2 regions of the Buttiauxella sp. WJP83 genome follow, and region 2 is predicted to be linked to the other one. Evidence: predicted binding sites of a transcription regulator. Region 2 holds the regulator's gene; the other holds the start of a gene.

Region 1 (8,096 bases), 1.3 Mb from region 2:
AGGATGCACACTCTCAGAAACTATTGTGCAGCTGATTGAAGATGCTGAGCGTAAAGAACAGTACGCTAATCAGATGTCATCACTGAAACAAGATCTTCAGGCGATGCTTGGCAAAGAGTAGCGCGCAGTGAATTGTTACTGGGCTTTATTGTGTTGTTATGTTCCGAAATTTTAAAAACAAAAAACCCGCCGAAGCGGGTTTTTTTATAACGGTAACTTAAACTAGCTTATGCAGCAGGCTGAGTTACAACGTCTTTGATACCTTTAACTTCGATCTCTACGCGACGATCTGGAGCCAGGCAATCAATCAGTTTAGCTTTAGGAGCTACGTTATCACAGGTGTTGCCAGTAACTGGGTTAGATTCGCCCATACCGCGTGGGGAGATCTTGTTAGCTGGGATACCTTTAGAGATCAGGTAATCAACAACAGACTGTGCACGTTTGTCAGACAGTTTCTGGTTGTACTGGTCGGAACCGATACGGTCGGTGAAGCCCAGAACTACAACAGAACCATCTTTCGGGTCGAGGTTGCTCAACTGAGTATACAGTTGATCCAGTGCCTGCTGACCTTCTGGTTTCAGAGTTGCTTTGTTGAAGTTGAACAGAACATCAGACTTCAGAGTGAAGTGCTTGGTCTGTACTTCTGGAGCTGGAGCTGGAGCTGGAGCTACAACTGGAGCTGCTTCGGTCTGACCGAAACGGTAAGAAACACCCAGGCTCAGCATGCCGTTGTCTGGACGAGTACCTACGGTATTCGCGTCACCGATGTTGTTAACCCACTGGTAATCCAGGCGAGTTGCGATATCACGGGTGATTGCGTATTCCAGACCAACTGCTGCCAGTGGGGAAACGCCTGTGTCGTGTTCGCTACGGGTAACGCCAGTAGAAGCGTAGTTACCTTTAGAGTCTGCACGCCATACCATACCACCCAGACGAGTGTAGATGTCCAGGTCGTCATTGATTGGGTAGCTCAGTTTAGCAGCCAGTTGAACGCCTTGCGCTTTGAAAGCACCGTTATCAACGCTGCCTTTATAAGGCATACGACCTAACCAGTCGTAACCCATTTCGAAACCAACGTACGGGTTAACCTGGTAACCACCGAACGCACCAGCACCCAATTGGCTGCTGTGAGTAGGGCCGTTGTTGTTCTGGTAACCGTTACCGTAGAAACCGGTATCGTGGAACTGGGACCAACCCAACTTACCACCTGCATACCAGGTGTTATCTTTCGGTGCGGCCTGCGCTACGGTAGCGAAGCCAGCCAGTGCCACTGCAATCGCGATAGCTGTCTTTTTCATTTTTTGCGCCTCATTATCATCCAAAAAGGCCATGAGCTTTAAAATCGCTCTAAAGCCCAGGGTTAAATCCTTCGCCCGAGTTTATGCTCACTTGTTACTCTACCGATCAATCGGTGTTATGGAAGAGCAACCCTGGCGAGCTAAAGTCTACAACGTAGTTGAAAACTTACAAGTGTGAAGTCCCTCAGGCATATGAAAAAAAACGATTTACGTTCACACTTTCTAACAGATTTGTGTAAAAAATGGACTATGCGAATAGGGCGGAAGGCCGCCTGGAGCGGCTTGTAGCGCGGATTCTTGATAATTCACAATGAATTGTCAGCAGGAAAGAAAAAGTTCCAGGAATTCTCTTAAATTTACTTAATGATACAAACTAGAATGAATTTTTAAGCCACTTCGTGGTCGATCACCTGTTTTCGAAGTACGTGTTGGACGCATAATAAAGCCAATTGCGTTACCCATTTCAGCTGCAGATGACAACTGAATATGCTCCTCGTCAGTCAATTCTTCAGGTAACCAACCGATCACAACGCTGTAATTTCCTGTCTGCAGTGCTTTTACCATAGCATCTACGGTGAAAAGTGGATCTAACTGGCTTACCTGCATCACTTTTGTCAGCGGAAGACCCGCAGATTGTACCCACTTACGACTCAATTTTTGCTGCGGCGTTAGCCACAACTGCCAGCGCGACTGCTGACCAAGCTGTTGGAGCAGGGGCAGGAGTACCAACTGCGTAATCCACGGCTGATCTTCACTGTAGATCACTTCACTGATCAACCCTTTTATGTTGTTACCCGCTGATGGCTGAGTCAATGAAGACGCAGAATCTGGAACATTGGCAACGTGAGTTAGAACGTTATGTGATTGCATAGTTAATCCCGCCTGATGGGTTACTGTATGAATATACAGTAATACCAGTTCGGACAAAGATCAATCTAAATTTCGGAAAGCATATCGCAATTTCAACATGTAAATCGTCGGAAAGAGAGAATGTGATTGCCGTCGGTCATCATGTTACTTATTTTCGTGTTACTGGATGCGGTAATAAATCGTTACGTTGCGCTATAGATTGATATTTAAGGATATATTCATGAAGAAGCGGTCTTATGCAAGGATTCATCAATCAAAGGAATGTCTATCTCCGTTAGGCGATATCAGTTATCGCTCGCTATTTGGTGGATATAGTTTGACCGTCGAGAATGTGGTGTTTGCCATGGTTTCTGAGGGGGAACTTTATCTCCGGGCAAGTGAACAATCGGAAGTTTACTTCGTTGAAAAAGCATCAGAGTCCCTGGTTTATCAAAAGCGCGGACGAGCAATCGCGCTCAATTATTATCATGTTGACGAAGCACTGTGGTCCGATCGGGAAAAACTATTGCAGCTTTCAACCGATGCTTTGTATAGCGCACGACGAGAAAAATCGCGCCTGAAAGCGCAGCAACGGCTCAAAGATTTACCCAATTTAACCCACAGTCTGGAAATGATGTTATGGGAAGTGGGAATTGCTGATGTGCGGACACTTCACGCCTATGGCGCAAAACGGTCATGGATAAAATTGAGACATTTGAAGAAAGGGCTGGGTGTACGAGTATTGTTGGCGTTAGCAGGTGCAATCTGCGGTGTTCATGAAGCGGCACTCCCGGCAGCAACGCGCCGGGAGTTAGTCGAGTGGGGGCATCTTTACGCGAAACGGCAGCCTCGTTAAACGTGTTGCTGCGAAACAAGTTGCTGAAGGCGTGATATTTCTGGCAGCAGCGCAACCAGCAGGCCAATTTGTTGAAGCACCAATGGCTCTTTGGTATCTGGTTGCGGCTCAAGCAAGTTGATACGTTCTGAAAGCCCCCGTAGCGCCTTTTGAACCCGCTCTTCATCGGCAGGCAGATGATGCAGTGCGTCATCTACGTAACACACAGCGTCATCAAGTAATAACAAGATATCCTCGTTGGTTAACTGTTCGCGGTGTGCACCTAACGCCGAAATATAGCTGTTAAACGTGTGATTGAGGCACAATAAGCGAAACGCAGTTTCCTGCATCTCTGGCGAAACGCGCGGCTCAGATGACATATTGGACACTACTGATGCCAGCTCCGCATCTTTGTTATGTGCATCGCGTCGTGCGATTCGGTACTCAACGCGGTTATCTCGCCCTTGATGGTACTGCTCAAGAATCGCATCCAGATAGCGGCAGTTCGCGTTAAAAGCACGCTCAACGACCAACGGTAATCTGCGAAAGCGCCAGTCAGGCCAAACGAAACTTACCGCTGCCCATGCAATGGCACAGCCCAACAGAGTATCGAATATACGCGGCATGGCGACTTCGAACCCTTCACCGAGTAAGTTGAAGCACAGCAATACCAGTAAGGTGATAAACATCGTGGCATGCGCGTACTGCACGTTGCGAAACGCAAAGAAGAGTACACCAGTAATCACGATTAAAACCAACTGGCCTTCAATTGAGGGCACGAAGTACAGCACCGGGAGCCCTATCGCTACCCCCACTAACGTGCCGATGATACGCAATGCCAAACGGCGGCGAGTGGCGTTGTAGTTTGGCTGACAAACAAACAGGCTGGTCAGCAGGATCCAATAGCCATGTTTTAGCCCGGTAAACTGAATGAATGCGTAGCCGACACACAACACCAGCGACATCCGCACCGCGTGGCGAAATAACGCCGACTCCGGTGTTAAGTTGCGTTTCAATCGCTGCCAGACATCGCCAAACCCAGTTATATGATCATCAGCCAGGCGGTTTTCGATATCACTTTGTGGAGCGGCAAGCGCTTGCTCGGATTCAATTGTCGCCAGTTGGGCGTCAATGGCGCGTAAGTTACTGACCAGGAAGCCGATCGCTTTAAATTCACTTGCCAGATATTGGTCGGCTTTCAGTCTTTCGATCGCGGCATCAAGATGCGTAAACGCACGTTCAAAACGCAGGTCATGCTGATACTTCTCGCGCAATAAAATTGAACGCGATAGTTGTAAACAGGCCTGTGACTGCATGGTCAGAAGGCGTTGAAAGCGGAACATAATATCGCTGTAGCGGAACGTATCGCGTAATGCCTGGTACTGGATATGCGAAGAACTGGCGCGTTCGTGAATATCCTGCGCGACAAAATAGTAGTGCAAAGTACGACGCGTGCCTCGTTGCCCACGATCTCCACGCAAACGCGTCAATAATGACCCTTTCGTCTGATTCAGCGTGGTGACCAGTTGGCTGTTAGCCATCGCAAGTTCCAGCATTGGCGCCTGGTTTTCGTCTTCAATGTCGGGGTCGAACATCATCGCTTTAACTTCAAGATAATGCGCGAGACTTTCATAACATCTCGCCAGGTTATCCTGAAGCGGCCGAATCGGGAAGACGAGATGCCCGGCGAGCGTCAGCACGTTGTACCAGATCGCACCTGCCAACAGCAGAATCGGTTGTTGATACCAGTGCTCGTATAAAGAAATACCTAGCATGGTATAAATGGCGATAAGCAATGCCCCGAAGGCAATGGTGGCGTAACGTTGACCTAATCCACCCAGCAGAATAAAGCCACTGGTGGAAACCATTAGCCCGATGCCAAAAAATATCGGCCACGGGAACAATAACTCTACTGATGCTGACGCAATAAAAAAGCTCACTAAGGTAATCAGAAGATTGCGCAAGCGCCCAGCCAGCCGGTCATCCAGATCTGCGAGCGCTGCGGCAACGACACCGAGTGTTAATGGGATAGTCAACTTAACGTCACCCAGCCACCAGGGGAGGGCGGCAGTCCCCGTTAGCGCGATGAAGATGCGCAAGTTATAGAGCCAGGTGCTGTTCCAGGTATAACGGCGCAGAATTGGACTAAGCATTAATACTCACTATTCTTTTCTGATTTACTGGAAACGACGTCGGGCATTGGCTTCACGTGCAGCTTGCGCAGTTTCAACAGAAACCACGCGACGGCCAACAGGCCAAAGCGCGATAGCCGCTATTTTGAAGTTAGCGATTCCAACAGGAATACCAATAATAGTGATGCATTGTGCGATACCGGTGCAGATATGTAGCACACAGAGCCACCAGCCGAAAAACACCAGCCAGACAATATTCAGCAATGTACCACCGGTATTCATCAGGGCACTTTTGCTCTGTGGATTGAGTTCATCAACATGAATGGCTTCGTTACCGTACGGTACAAATGAGAGTTTGGTTATCTCCCAGCAGGAGCGGGTCAGCGGCAACGTGAAGATAAAAATGATACTGACAACCGTTGCCAGCAACCAGGCCAGGGTGGTCAAAAAGCCACCCAGTACAAAATTCAAAACGTTCAGGACTGTACGCATACTTACTCTTCGTTGGTCTGAATATAGATAAATGAATAACCACAACAATTGTAACGCGTTTTTACCCTGGAGCGTCATTCCTTCGGCGGGTAAACTTAACCACAACCCTTATATTGGATCAGGCAAAGCGTAATGGAACTGAAAGCGACCTCTTTAGGCAAACATTTAGCACAACATCCCTACAATCGGGTGAGATTGTTGACTGCTGGTGTCGAGGTAAAGGGCGACCGTCATGAATACCTTATTCCATTCAATCAGTTAATTGCGGTTAATTGCAAGCGCGGCCTGGTATGGGGGGAGCTTGAGTTTGTCCTGCCAGATGACAAAGTCGTGCGTCTCCATGGGACAGAATGGAGTGAAACGCAGCGCTTTTATCATCATCTCGATGCGCTATGGCAGAGTTGGAGCGCTGAGATGAGTGACGTTGCGGCTCAGGTTCTCCATCAGCAGTACGCTGAAATTACGCGACGAATTCAGCAGGAAAAGTGGTTTAAACGCAGCGATATGCAGGCATTACAACAAAATGTTCGTGCTGCATTTACTGGATTGCCACTGCCTCAGGCGCGATTAGAAGAGTTCGAGAATTGCCGTGAAGTCTGGCTACAGTGCAAAGCGTGGCTTGAACAAGGCGAGCAACGCCGCAGTCAACGCAATACTGCTTTTACCAAACACATGCTTGAAAAGTATGCTGATTTCTTCCAGAAAATAGAAAGCTCGCCACTGAACCCTTCCCAGGCTCGCGCTGTAGTAAATGGTGAAGATTCGTTGTTAGTGCTGGCGGGAGCCGGGAGTGGCAAAACTTCAGTCCTGGTTGCGCGTGCCGGCTGGTTGTTACAACGCGGCGAGGCCAGTGAAGATCAAATTTTATTGCTGGCATTTGGCCGCAAAGCCGCGCAAGAAATGGATCAGCGCATCGCTGAACGCCTGCATACGGATGCGATCTCAGCCCGCACATTTCATGCGTTAGCATTGCATATTATTCAGCAAGGCAGCAAAAAAGTACCGCGCGTTAGTGAACTGGAATCTGATACCCATGCACGCCATCAACTGCTCATTGAAAGCTGGCAGCAACAATGTCGTGAGAAAAAAGCGCAGGCAAAAGGGTGGCGTGAGTGGCTAAGCGAAGAGTTGCAATGGGAAGTGCCAGAAGGCGAATACTGGAAAGATGAACGTTTAGCCAAACGCCTTGCCAGCCGCTTAGATCGTTGGTTGGGATTAATGCGTATGCATGGGGGATCTCAGGCTGAAATGATTGCCTCCGCACCAGAGGAAATCCGGGATGTATTTGCGAAACGCGTCAAACTTATGGCTCCGTTATTAAAAACCTGGAAAACGGCGCTGAAGTCCGAAGAAGCCGTCGATTTTTCAGGCTTGATTCATCAGGCTGTCAATGTGCTGGAAAAGGGGCGATTTATCAGCCCATGGAAACATATTCTGGTGGATGAATTTCAGGACCTTTCACCTCAACGCGCAGCACTACTGGCAGCATTGAGAAAGCAAAACTCGCACACATCGCTCTATGCCGTCGGCGATGACTGGCAGGCGATTTATCGTTTCAGCGGAGCAGAAATGTCGCTGACGACCGCCTTCGCTCACCACTTTGGCGATGCAGATCAGTGCGCGCTGGATACCACGTACCGTTTCAACGACCGCATCGGTGAAATCGCGAACCGATTCGTGCAGCAGAACCCACATCAACTTGCCAAGCCGTTAAACAGCCTGTCTAAAGGTGATAAAAAAGCCGTCACGTTATTAGCCGATGATCAGCTTGAAGCATTGCTCGATAAGATGAGCGGCTATGTGCAGCCACAGCAGCGAATTCTGGTGTTGGCGCGTTATCATCATTTACGCCCGGCCATTCTGGAAAAGGCTGCGACACGTTGGCCAAAACTGGCGATTGAGTTCATGACCATTCACGCCAGTAAAGGGCAACAAGCTGATTATGTTGTGATATTGGGCTTACAAGAAGGGAAAGATGGTTTCCCTGCGGTGGCGCGTGAATCTGTCATGGAAGAAGCATTACTGCCGCAGCCAGAAGATTATCCGGATGCTGAGGAGCGGAGATTGTTATATGTGGCAATGACGCGGGCCCGTCATCGTGTCTGGCTGCTATTCAACAAAAAAGAACCGTCCAGTTTTGTCGATATCCTGAAACACCTTGGCGTGCCCGCTGCGAATCGACCGTAATTATTTCAGTCGTTCTGCAAGGTAACGTGCGTAATCGGGGATCAGAATTTCTACTGATTGATTAAAGCCCGGCGATTGAATAATAAAATCGGCGGTGGATAAATTGGTCGCTACAGGAATGTTCCACACCGTCGCCAGACGCAGTAATGCTTTAACATCTGGGTCGTGTGGAACGGCATTCAACGGGTCCCAGAAGAAAATGAGCACATCAATTTTCCCTTCAGAAATCAACGCGCCAACTTGCTGATCACCGCCCATTGGGCCGCTTAGCATGGCATTGACATCAAGACCGCTGCCGCGCTG
Region 2 (8,096 bases):
CTTGATAGCTGACGCAAAAAATAGCGGCAGTGGCGGTCAGTCCAGTCAAGCATCGGCGCTATGGAAAAACGATGTGGCTGGAAGGGAGTCTGGTTTATTTGTGAGGACATAGGCACTGGCGTTATCGGGCTACGGTTAAAAAAGGGTCGCTACTATAGCATAATCCAGCGGTCAGCACGCGTTGCCCGACCGCTGGATAAAATCAGAACGTCATACCCATCTGGACACCCGCCCCCCAGGTTTCGTCCTGGCCATACAAGCCCATGAGATCAACATGAACCAGGTCGAGCGGGGCGAACCCCACACCGCCGGTAAAGACATTACTTTCAGTGGAGCGCATATCCGCACGATAACCCGCACGCACCGCAAGCCACGGGAGCGGCGTTATTTCCGCGCCAATGCCCGCAAATTGTGAGTTATCTTCACTCTTGAAGTTTTTGGTTTCGGTGAGATCAACATCGGTCGTCAATACCAGCAAATCGCTGTGCCAGGCGATGCCGGTAGTGACCAATGGGCGAATTTGGTAGGTATCTTTAAAACCATCAATCACTTTCGTATCGATATCACGAGACACCAGATTTTGCCCACTTAACCCTATGGTCCAGGAATCACCAAAGTCTGCCGCCAACCCTGCATCGATGTTAAAACCCGTGTCGGAGTTTCGATAGCGGCTGTCAGTGAAATCATCTTTCTTGTACTGATAAACCGAGGTGCTGTAGTTATACAACCAGGTATATTGAAGCTTTGGCGTAACTCCTACCGAAACAGGCACCCCGCCAACATCAAATTTGTGCGCCACTGCAACACCGTAATCCGAGACAACAGCCGCACGGCCAAAGCCTTTTGAGGTGAAGTTTTGCAGGTCGTCAGGATTCGGGATCACGGTTCCATTAGCGATCCCATCAAGATAATCAAGATCGTGCTGAGTGATATCTGACGTAACTCTGGCGGTCCCATAAACTTTCGCCACAAACGCAAACGGCAAAACGGCATTTGGGATACTCACCGCGAGAGAACCGCCCGCTTTCGCACGAGCCTCTTCCCCTCTGACATCTCGCAATTGCCCGGCAAGGTCAGCTGCACTGCTTTGCAATTCACGATACAACGAAGGGTTACGGATCAGTTGTGGTAACGGAATTTCCGAGAAATCGAGATAATCCTCAACCATGTTACTGATGTCGTCGATATTATCCTGGAGGTTATGGGGGTCTGTCATTTGCACACCCACTGAAGGAATGATGAGTCCGACGTTATCCCCCTCCTGGCTTCTGGTGAGCAAAGCGGGGTTAATCAGTACCGCACTGCTCCACCTAGATGATGCAACGCCGGTGCCGCCCATCGCATCATTGCGTGATTCCGTCCATGTCCCTGCCGCATTAGCCGTATTTGCCGCAAAGAAAAAGGCGACGTTTGCCGCCACCAAAACTCTGGTTTTTATCATTCTCTACCCGCCCGTCTTACTTCCGATTGATGAATCGCCTCTTGCCAGAACTAAGCTGACAAAAGTGGTTAATGCCGTGAAGAAAAGACTCAAAGCGGGTGTTTTCACCCAAATAAAAACCCGCATTAATCCAACGGGTTATATTTATTTAATCCCTATACATATACTTATAGTTTACCGTTTGGTTTCCGTGAAGGATGTCCGTCATGTGGACCGAAAAATTGTGGCGGGTGATCAATCCAGCGGTCCTGCCGTTGTGCGGCATAGCTCGCGTTTAGCGGGTAATAAATTCGATTTTCAGCTTTGTTGGCTTCACCCACAATCAGCAACCTGACTTCATGTTCTGTATTGTTGATGAACGTATGACAAATGCCGGTTCCTGACGGAAAGCCAACGCTATCACCCGGCTCAAGCGGGTAAAGATGACCATTGATCCATACCTGCGGATGCCCTTCCAGAACATAAGCAAATTCTTCCTCGCTACTTTCCGCATGCGGGTAGGACGTCCGGCGACCGGGCAACAGACGCTCATGGTGGATCCCCAGGCGTGTTAGCCCGAGTTTGCGAGCCAGCGGCGCGCCAATAGAAAACAGTTCAGCGCTGTCTGGATAAGTTGAATCATCTTCACCTTCCAGGTCTTTCCAGTGGCGTATGCAATCAGGTTTATTCATAACAAACTCCGGGATAGTCATCTCAAAAGGATGCAGCCAGAATGGTGCACCACTCGGCGTTTTTTGCGCGTTGTGATAGAGTGTAGGGCTAATCTACAGGGGAATGCTGATGGACATCACGACTTCACAAAACGTGTTAGCGCAGGCTGAAAAACTATGCGAGCAGCGTAATGTGCGCCTGACGCCACAACGCCTGGAAGTGCTGCGTTTACTGACGCAACAAGCGGGTGCAATCAGCGCTTATGATTTGCTGGATTTATTGCGTGCCAGTGAACCACAAGCAAAACCTCCGACGGTGTATCGTGCTCTCGATTTTCTTCTTGAACAAGGCTTTGTGCATCGCGTTGAGTCAACCAACAGCTATGTTTTGTGCCATCTGTTTGATCAGCCAACGCACTCATCAGCGATGTTTATTTGCGACAGATGTGGAGCGGTGAAGGAACATGGTGCGCAAGACGTTGAAGATATCATGCATCAATTGGCTGCCCAGTTAGGATTTGCTCTGCATCATAATGTCATTGAGGCGCATGGTTTATGCAGCGCTTGCGCAGAAGTTGAAGCCTGCAACCATCCCGAAGCATGCGGGCATGACCACACTATTCAGTCGAAGAAAAAATCACGCTAATACGAATTTAGAAGATTAGACTGGGGAAGAATCGGTACTTCCATGTACCAGGGCAGATTTAGAGAGTTAACACATCTGAGGGATGAGATTACCAGCGGTAATCGTTACGTTTTTCCCAATCAACGACTTCTTTCTCTGCCTGTTCTTGGGCGTATCCATAGCGTTCCTGGATTTTACCGACTAGCTGATCGCGCTTCCCTTCGATGACGGTCATGTCGTCATCCGTCAGTTTGCCCCATTTTTCTTTCACTGTGCCTTTGAACTGTTTCCAGTTACCGCCGATTTCGTCTTTATTCATAATAGTCTCCTCAACGTTCGCTAAAAAACTGCTAAAAGTTAACAACGTCCGAGTGCTGCCGTTTGGCTAAAACCACTCTTATCTGCTGGACGTGATAACAATTGTAGTTAAGGATGCGGCAGTGGCGGAAAAACTAAGAATCTTTAACCATGCACGTGTTCAAACCAGGTGTTGTGACGCCAATGACGACGCCAGATCCACCCCAATGACAAACCTCGTAGTGCAAGAAACACCGCCAGCGAAAGCCATAACCCATGGTTGCCCAACCAGGGCACGGTGAACAAGGTTAATCCAAAGCCAAGAGCCGCAACGGCCATACTGTTTCGCATTTCTGCACCACGTGTTGCGCCAATAAACATGCCATCAAGCAAATAGCACCAGACGCCCACCACCGGTAAAACTATCTGCCAATGCAAATAGCGATCGGCCTGGCGCTGCAATTCAGGGATTGATGTCAGGAGCGAAACAATGTTCTCGCCAAACAGTGCATACACTATGGCAAAAGCTAACGCGACCAATCCCGCCTGGCGACAGGCTGCTCCCCACACCTCCAGCAATTGGCCTCGATTTTTCGCACCAAATGCCTGCCCCGAATGGGCTTCAACAGCGTAAGCAAACCCATCAAGCGCATAGGCGGTGAAGGTCAGCAACGTCATCAGCACCGCGTTTACCGCAACGATTTCGCTGCCTAACCGTGCGCCAAAAATCGTCACTGATGCGAAACACACCTGCAGCAACAGCGAGCGCAACATAATGTCCCGGTTAAGCGCCAGTAAACGCCGAACGTTTCCGCGCCAGGCTTTCATCAGCATCTCTACGCTGATTCCACGCAGGCCCATCACCTTTTTCACCATCAGCAACCCGATGATAAATGTCGCATATTCCGCAGTGACCGTCGCTAACGCCGCCCCCTGCACATTCATGTGCAACCCCATCACCAGCCACACATCCAGCACGATATTCAGCACGTTTCCGACGACCAGTAAGATAACCGGTGCACGCGCATACTGAACGCCTAACAGCCAACCAAGTAAGACCAGGTTAGCCAGTGAAGCCGGGGCGCTTAGCCAGCGGATCTCAAGAAAACGCTGTGCCTGCCAGAGCACATCCTGGTTACCGCCAACAATATGTAATGCCAGTGAAATGAGGGGATCGCGCAGCGCGATAATCACAACGCCTGCGCCCAGCGCCAGCAATAAAGGCTGTACCAGTGCACGAGCTAACGCCGAGGGATTATTTGCGCCAAACGCTTGAGCGGTTAAGCCCGTGGTACTCATGCGCAGGAATAGCAAAAGCATGAACAGGAAACTGGTTGCCGTAGCGCCAATAGCGACTCCGCCAAGATAGACAGGGCTGTCCAGATGACCAATGACTGCCGTATCGACCAGACCCAGCAAGGGGACGGTGATGTTGGAGAAGATCATGGGTAAGGCGAGGCGCCAGAGTACTTTGTCAGCCGTTGAGAAAAATCGCATTCCACCCTTCATACTTCAAGCCGCATCTTTGTTGGCCGCGTTCACTCACCCGAATCACTTACTCAAGTAAGCTCATCGGGACTCGTTTTCTCGCCGCCTCAATGCAACTTGAATTATTTGGGTTTTCAGTTTTAAGAAACTTTACAGCCAGTTGCCGTTGCGAATCACCCCAACCGCCAACCCTTCAATGGAGAAGTTATGTTCGCGCAGGTCAACCACAATAGGTTCAAACTCGCTATTTTCTGGAAGAAGATGAACAACGTTGCCCTGCTGTTTTAAGCGCTTAACGGTAACTTCATCATCAATACGCGCAACCACAACCTGGCCGTTACGCACATCCTGAGTTTTATGCACCGCGAGCAGATCACCGTCCATAATACCGATGTCTTTCATAGACATACCGCTGACGCGCAGCAAGAAATCGGCATTAGGTTTAAACAGCGATGGATCAACCTGGTAATGGCCTTCGATATGCTGCTGAGCCAAGAGTGGCTCACCTGCAGCAACACGCCCAACCAGCGGAATACCGGTAACTTCTTCCACCAGCAAGCGGATACCGCGCGACGCACCAGAGACAATCTCAATGACGCCTTTACGAGCCAGTGCTTTTAGGTGCTCTTCAGCGGCGTTTGGAGAACGGAACCCCAGACGTTGAGCAATCTCGGCACGAGTCGGTGGCATGCCGGTCTGGCTGATATGATCCCGAATAAGATCAAACACCTCTTGCTGCCTGGTAGTTAACGCTTTCATTCCGCCCCCTGGGTGTTTATACAGTTATGCTGTGAGTATATACAGTCAAAGGCGAATTTGGAACCACAAATTAAGCAAAAAACCAGCCACTTAACTATTCTGGAAAGATCATCGCAAATGCTGCCAAAGCAGTGTGACCCAGGTAATCACTGCGAGGATAATGGCGATTAACACAGCAGCTGATCCCATGTCCTTGGCGCGTCCTGAAAGCTCGTGATAATCCGTACCCACGCGGTCAACAAGGGATTCAATCGCACTGTTGAGGATCTCGACAATCATAACCAGCACGACAGAACCAATCAGTAGAATACGGGTGATGGGGTCGATATCTAAATAACAGGCAATGGCAATAGCGATTACGGCACAAACGCCTTCCTGACGGAACGCAGCTTCGTTGATCCAGGCTGCTTTGAGCCCTTTCCATGAATAGCCAGCGGCTTTGATGATACGGGTAAATCCGGTGACGTTACTCGCCATTTTTGGAAACCTTTTCAAATTATTTGCGTCAATACTTATCTATACCCGTCATTCTTCAAATTGCTGCCAACACGGCTACAACTTGAAGAATGACGGGTATAAAGCGCAACGCCACAGAAATCTGAGTGAGATTCTGATATTCTTGCGGCGAAATTGCATTATTAACCTGAGGCTTTACATCGTTTATGTCAGGCTGGCCAAGAATCTACTACAAATTACTTAATTTACCATTAGGCGTTCTGGTAAAAAGCAAGTCCATTCCGGCAGATCCACAAGCCGAACTGGGCTTAGATCCCACACGCCCGATAATGTACGTGCTGCCGTATAACTCTAAGGCGGACTTATTAACGCTGCGCGCACAATGTCTCGCGCATGGCTTACCCGATCCGCTTCAGCCGTTAGAGATTGATGGAGCGGTACTCCCGCGTTACGTCTTTATCCACGGCGGCCCGCGCGTATTCACGTATTACACGCCGAAAGAAGAGTCGATCAAGTTGTTCCATGATTACCTCGACTTGCACCGCAGCAATCCAAATCTGGATGTGCAGATGGTGCCGGTCTCGGTGATGTTTGGCCGCTCTCCGGGTCGCGAAAAAGGCGAAGTTAATCCGCCATTAAAGATGCTGAACGGCATCCAGAAATTTTTCGCCGTTACCTGGCTTGGTCGCGACAGTTTCGTGCGTTTTTCGCCACCCGTCTCTCTACGCCACATGGCCACCGAGCACGGTACGGATAAAAAGATCGCTCAGAAATTGGCTCGCGTTGCGCGTATGCACTTTGCTCGCCAGCGTTTAGCGACCATCGGGCCGCGTTTGCCGGTACGTCAGGATCTGTTTAATAAACTTCTGGCATCGAAAGCTATCGCTCGCGCCGTCGAAGATGAAGCACGCAGCAAGAAAATCTCCCATGAAAAAGCACAGCAAAACGCTGTGGCGCTGATGGAAGAGATTGCCGCCAACTTCTCTTATGAAGCGATTCGAGTGAGCGACCGCGTGCTCAGTCTGACGTGGAACCGCTTGTACCAGGGGATAAACGTTCATAATGCAGAACGCGTGCGCCAGTTGGCTCACGATGGTCATGAGATTGTTTATGTCCCTTGCCATCGCAGCCACATGGATTACATGCTGCTGTCCTATGTGCTTTATCACCAGGGGCTGGTTCCTCCGCACATCGCGGCGGGTATCAACCTGAACTTCTGGCCAGCGGGCCCGATTTTCCGCCGCCTCGGTGCGTTCTTTATCCGTCGTACCTTTAAAGGCAGCAAACTCTACTCCACCGTGTTCCGTGAATATCTGGGCGAGCTGTTTAGCCGTGGCTATTCCGTTGAATATTTCGTGGAAGGGGGTCGTTCTCGTACCGGGCGTTTGCTCGACCCGAAAACCGGCACCTTGTCGATGACCATTCAGGCAATGCTGCGCGGCGGTACTCGCCCTATTACATTGGTGCCGATTTACATTGGCTACGAGCATGTAATGGAAGTGGGGACTTACGCAAAAGAGTTGCGTGGTGCGACCAAAGAGAAAGAGAGTTTCATGCAGATGGTACGTGGCCTGAGTAAGCTGCGTAACCTCGGTCAGGGCTATGTGAACTTTGGCGAACCGATGCCATTGATGACATTCCTGAACCAGCGAGTTCCTGAGTGGCGCGATTCCATCGACCCAATCGAAGCGATTCGTCCTGCGTGGCTGACGCCGACGGTGAATGAAATTGCCGCCGAGTTGATGGTGCGAATTAACAATGCAGGTGCGGCGAACGCCATGAACCTGTGCTGTACAGCGTTATTAGCCTCACGTCAGCGTTCACTCACCCGTGAGCAACTCACCGAGCAGCTAAACTGTTACCTGAGCCTGTTGCGTAATGTGCCGTATTCACCGGACGCTACTGCACCCGATCAACCAGCAGAAGCGCTGATTGAACACGCGTTGCAAATGAACAAGTTTGAAGTAGAGAAAGACACTATCGGTGACATCATCATTTTGCCGCGTGAGCAGGCAGTTCTGATGACGTATTACCGCAACAACATCCTGCATATGCTGGTGTTGCCTTCTCTGCTGGCAGCGATTATTACTCAACATCGCCGCATTGACCGTAGCGAACTGCTGCGTCAGGTCACGTTACTGTACCCGATGCTGAAGGCTGAGTTGTTCCTGCGCTGGAACACCACTGAACTTGCCGGTGAAATTGACATTATGCTCAATGAACTGGCGCGTCAGGAACTGGTCACGCTGACAGACGACGAAGTGCAGATGAACCCTGCGCGTTCACGCACCATGCAGCTACTGGCTGCGGGTGTTCGTGAAACGCTACAGCGTTATGCGATTACGTTCTGGTTGTTGAGCGCGAATCCGTCGATTAACCG

Evidence for each region. The regulator LexA, encoded in region 2, represses DNA repair genes until DNA is damaged. The targets are predictions, from matches to a motif close to TNCTGTATGTACATACAGNA.
Region 1: a site for LexA is predicted at 2,190-2,209, ahead of OH773_RS14350 (TfoX/Sxy family DNA transformation protein). Genes of this name have one in related genera too.

Annotation. Positions count from the first base shown of each region.
Region 1 is NZ_CP110080.1:3,074,804-3,082,899, reverse strand. Features, by position in the region: gene matP (macrodomain Ter protein MatP) at 1-121, shown strand, start outside; gene ompA (porin OmpA) at 228-1,298, opposite strand; partial or broken gene sulA (SOS-induced cell division inhibitor SulA) at 1,659-2,084, opposite strand; gene OH773_RS14350 (TfoX/Sxy family DNA transformation protein) at 2,389-3,003, shown strand; gene yccS (YccS family putative transporter) at 3,000-5,135, opposite strand; gene OH773_RS14340 (YccF domain-containing protein) at 5,160-5,606, opposite strand; gene helD (DNA helicase IV) at 5,739-7,793, shown strand; gene mgsA (methylglyoxal synthase) at 7,794-8,096, opposite strand, start outside.
Region 2 is NZ_CP110080.1:4,339,729-4,347,824, forward strand. Features, by position in the region: gene dusA (tRNA dihydrouridine(20/20a) synthase DusA) at 1-110, opposite strand, end outside; gene OH773_RS20055 (conjugal transfer protein TraF) at 203-1,441, opposite strand; gene OH773_RS20060 (cupin domain-containing protein) at 1,609-2,112, opposite strand; gene zur (zinc uptake transcriptional repressor Zur) at 2,222-2,737, shown strand; gene OH773_RS20070 (CsbD family protein) at 2,826-3,035, opposite strand; gene dinF (MATE family efflux transporter DinF) at 3,179-4,510, opposite strand; gene lexA (transcriptional repressor LexA) at 4,652-5,260, opposite strand; gene OH773_RS20085 (diacylglycerol kinase) at 5,369-5,737, opposite strand; gene plsB (glycerol-3-phosphate 1-O-acyltransferase PlsB) at 5,923-8,096, shown strand, end outside.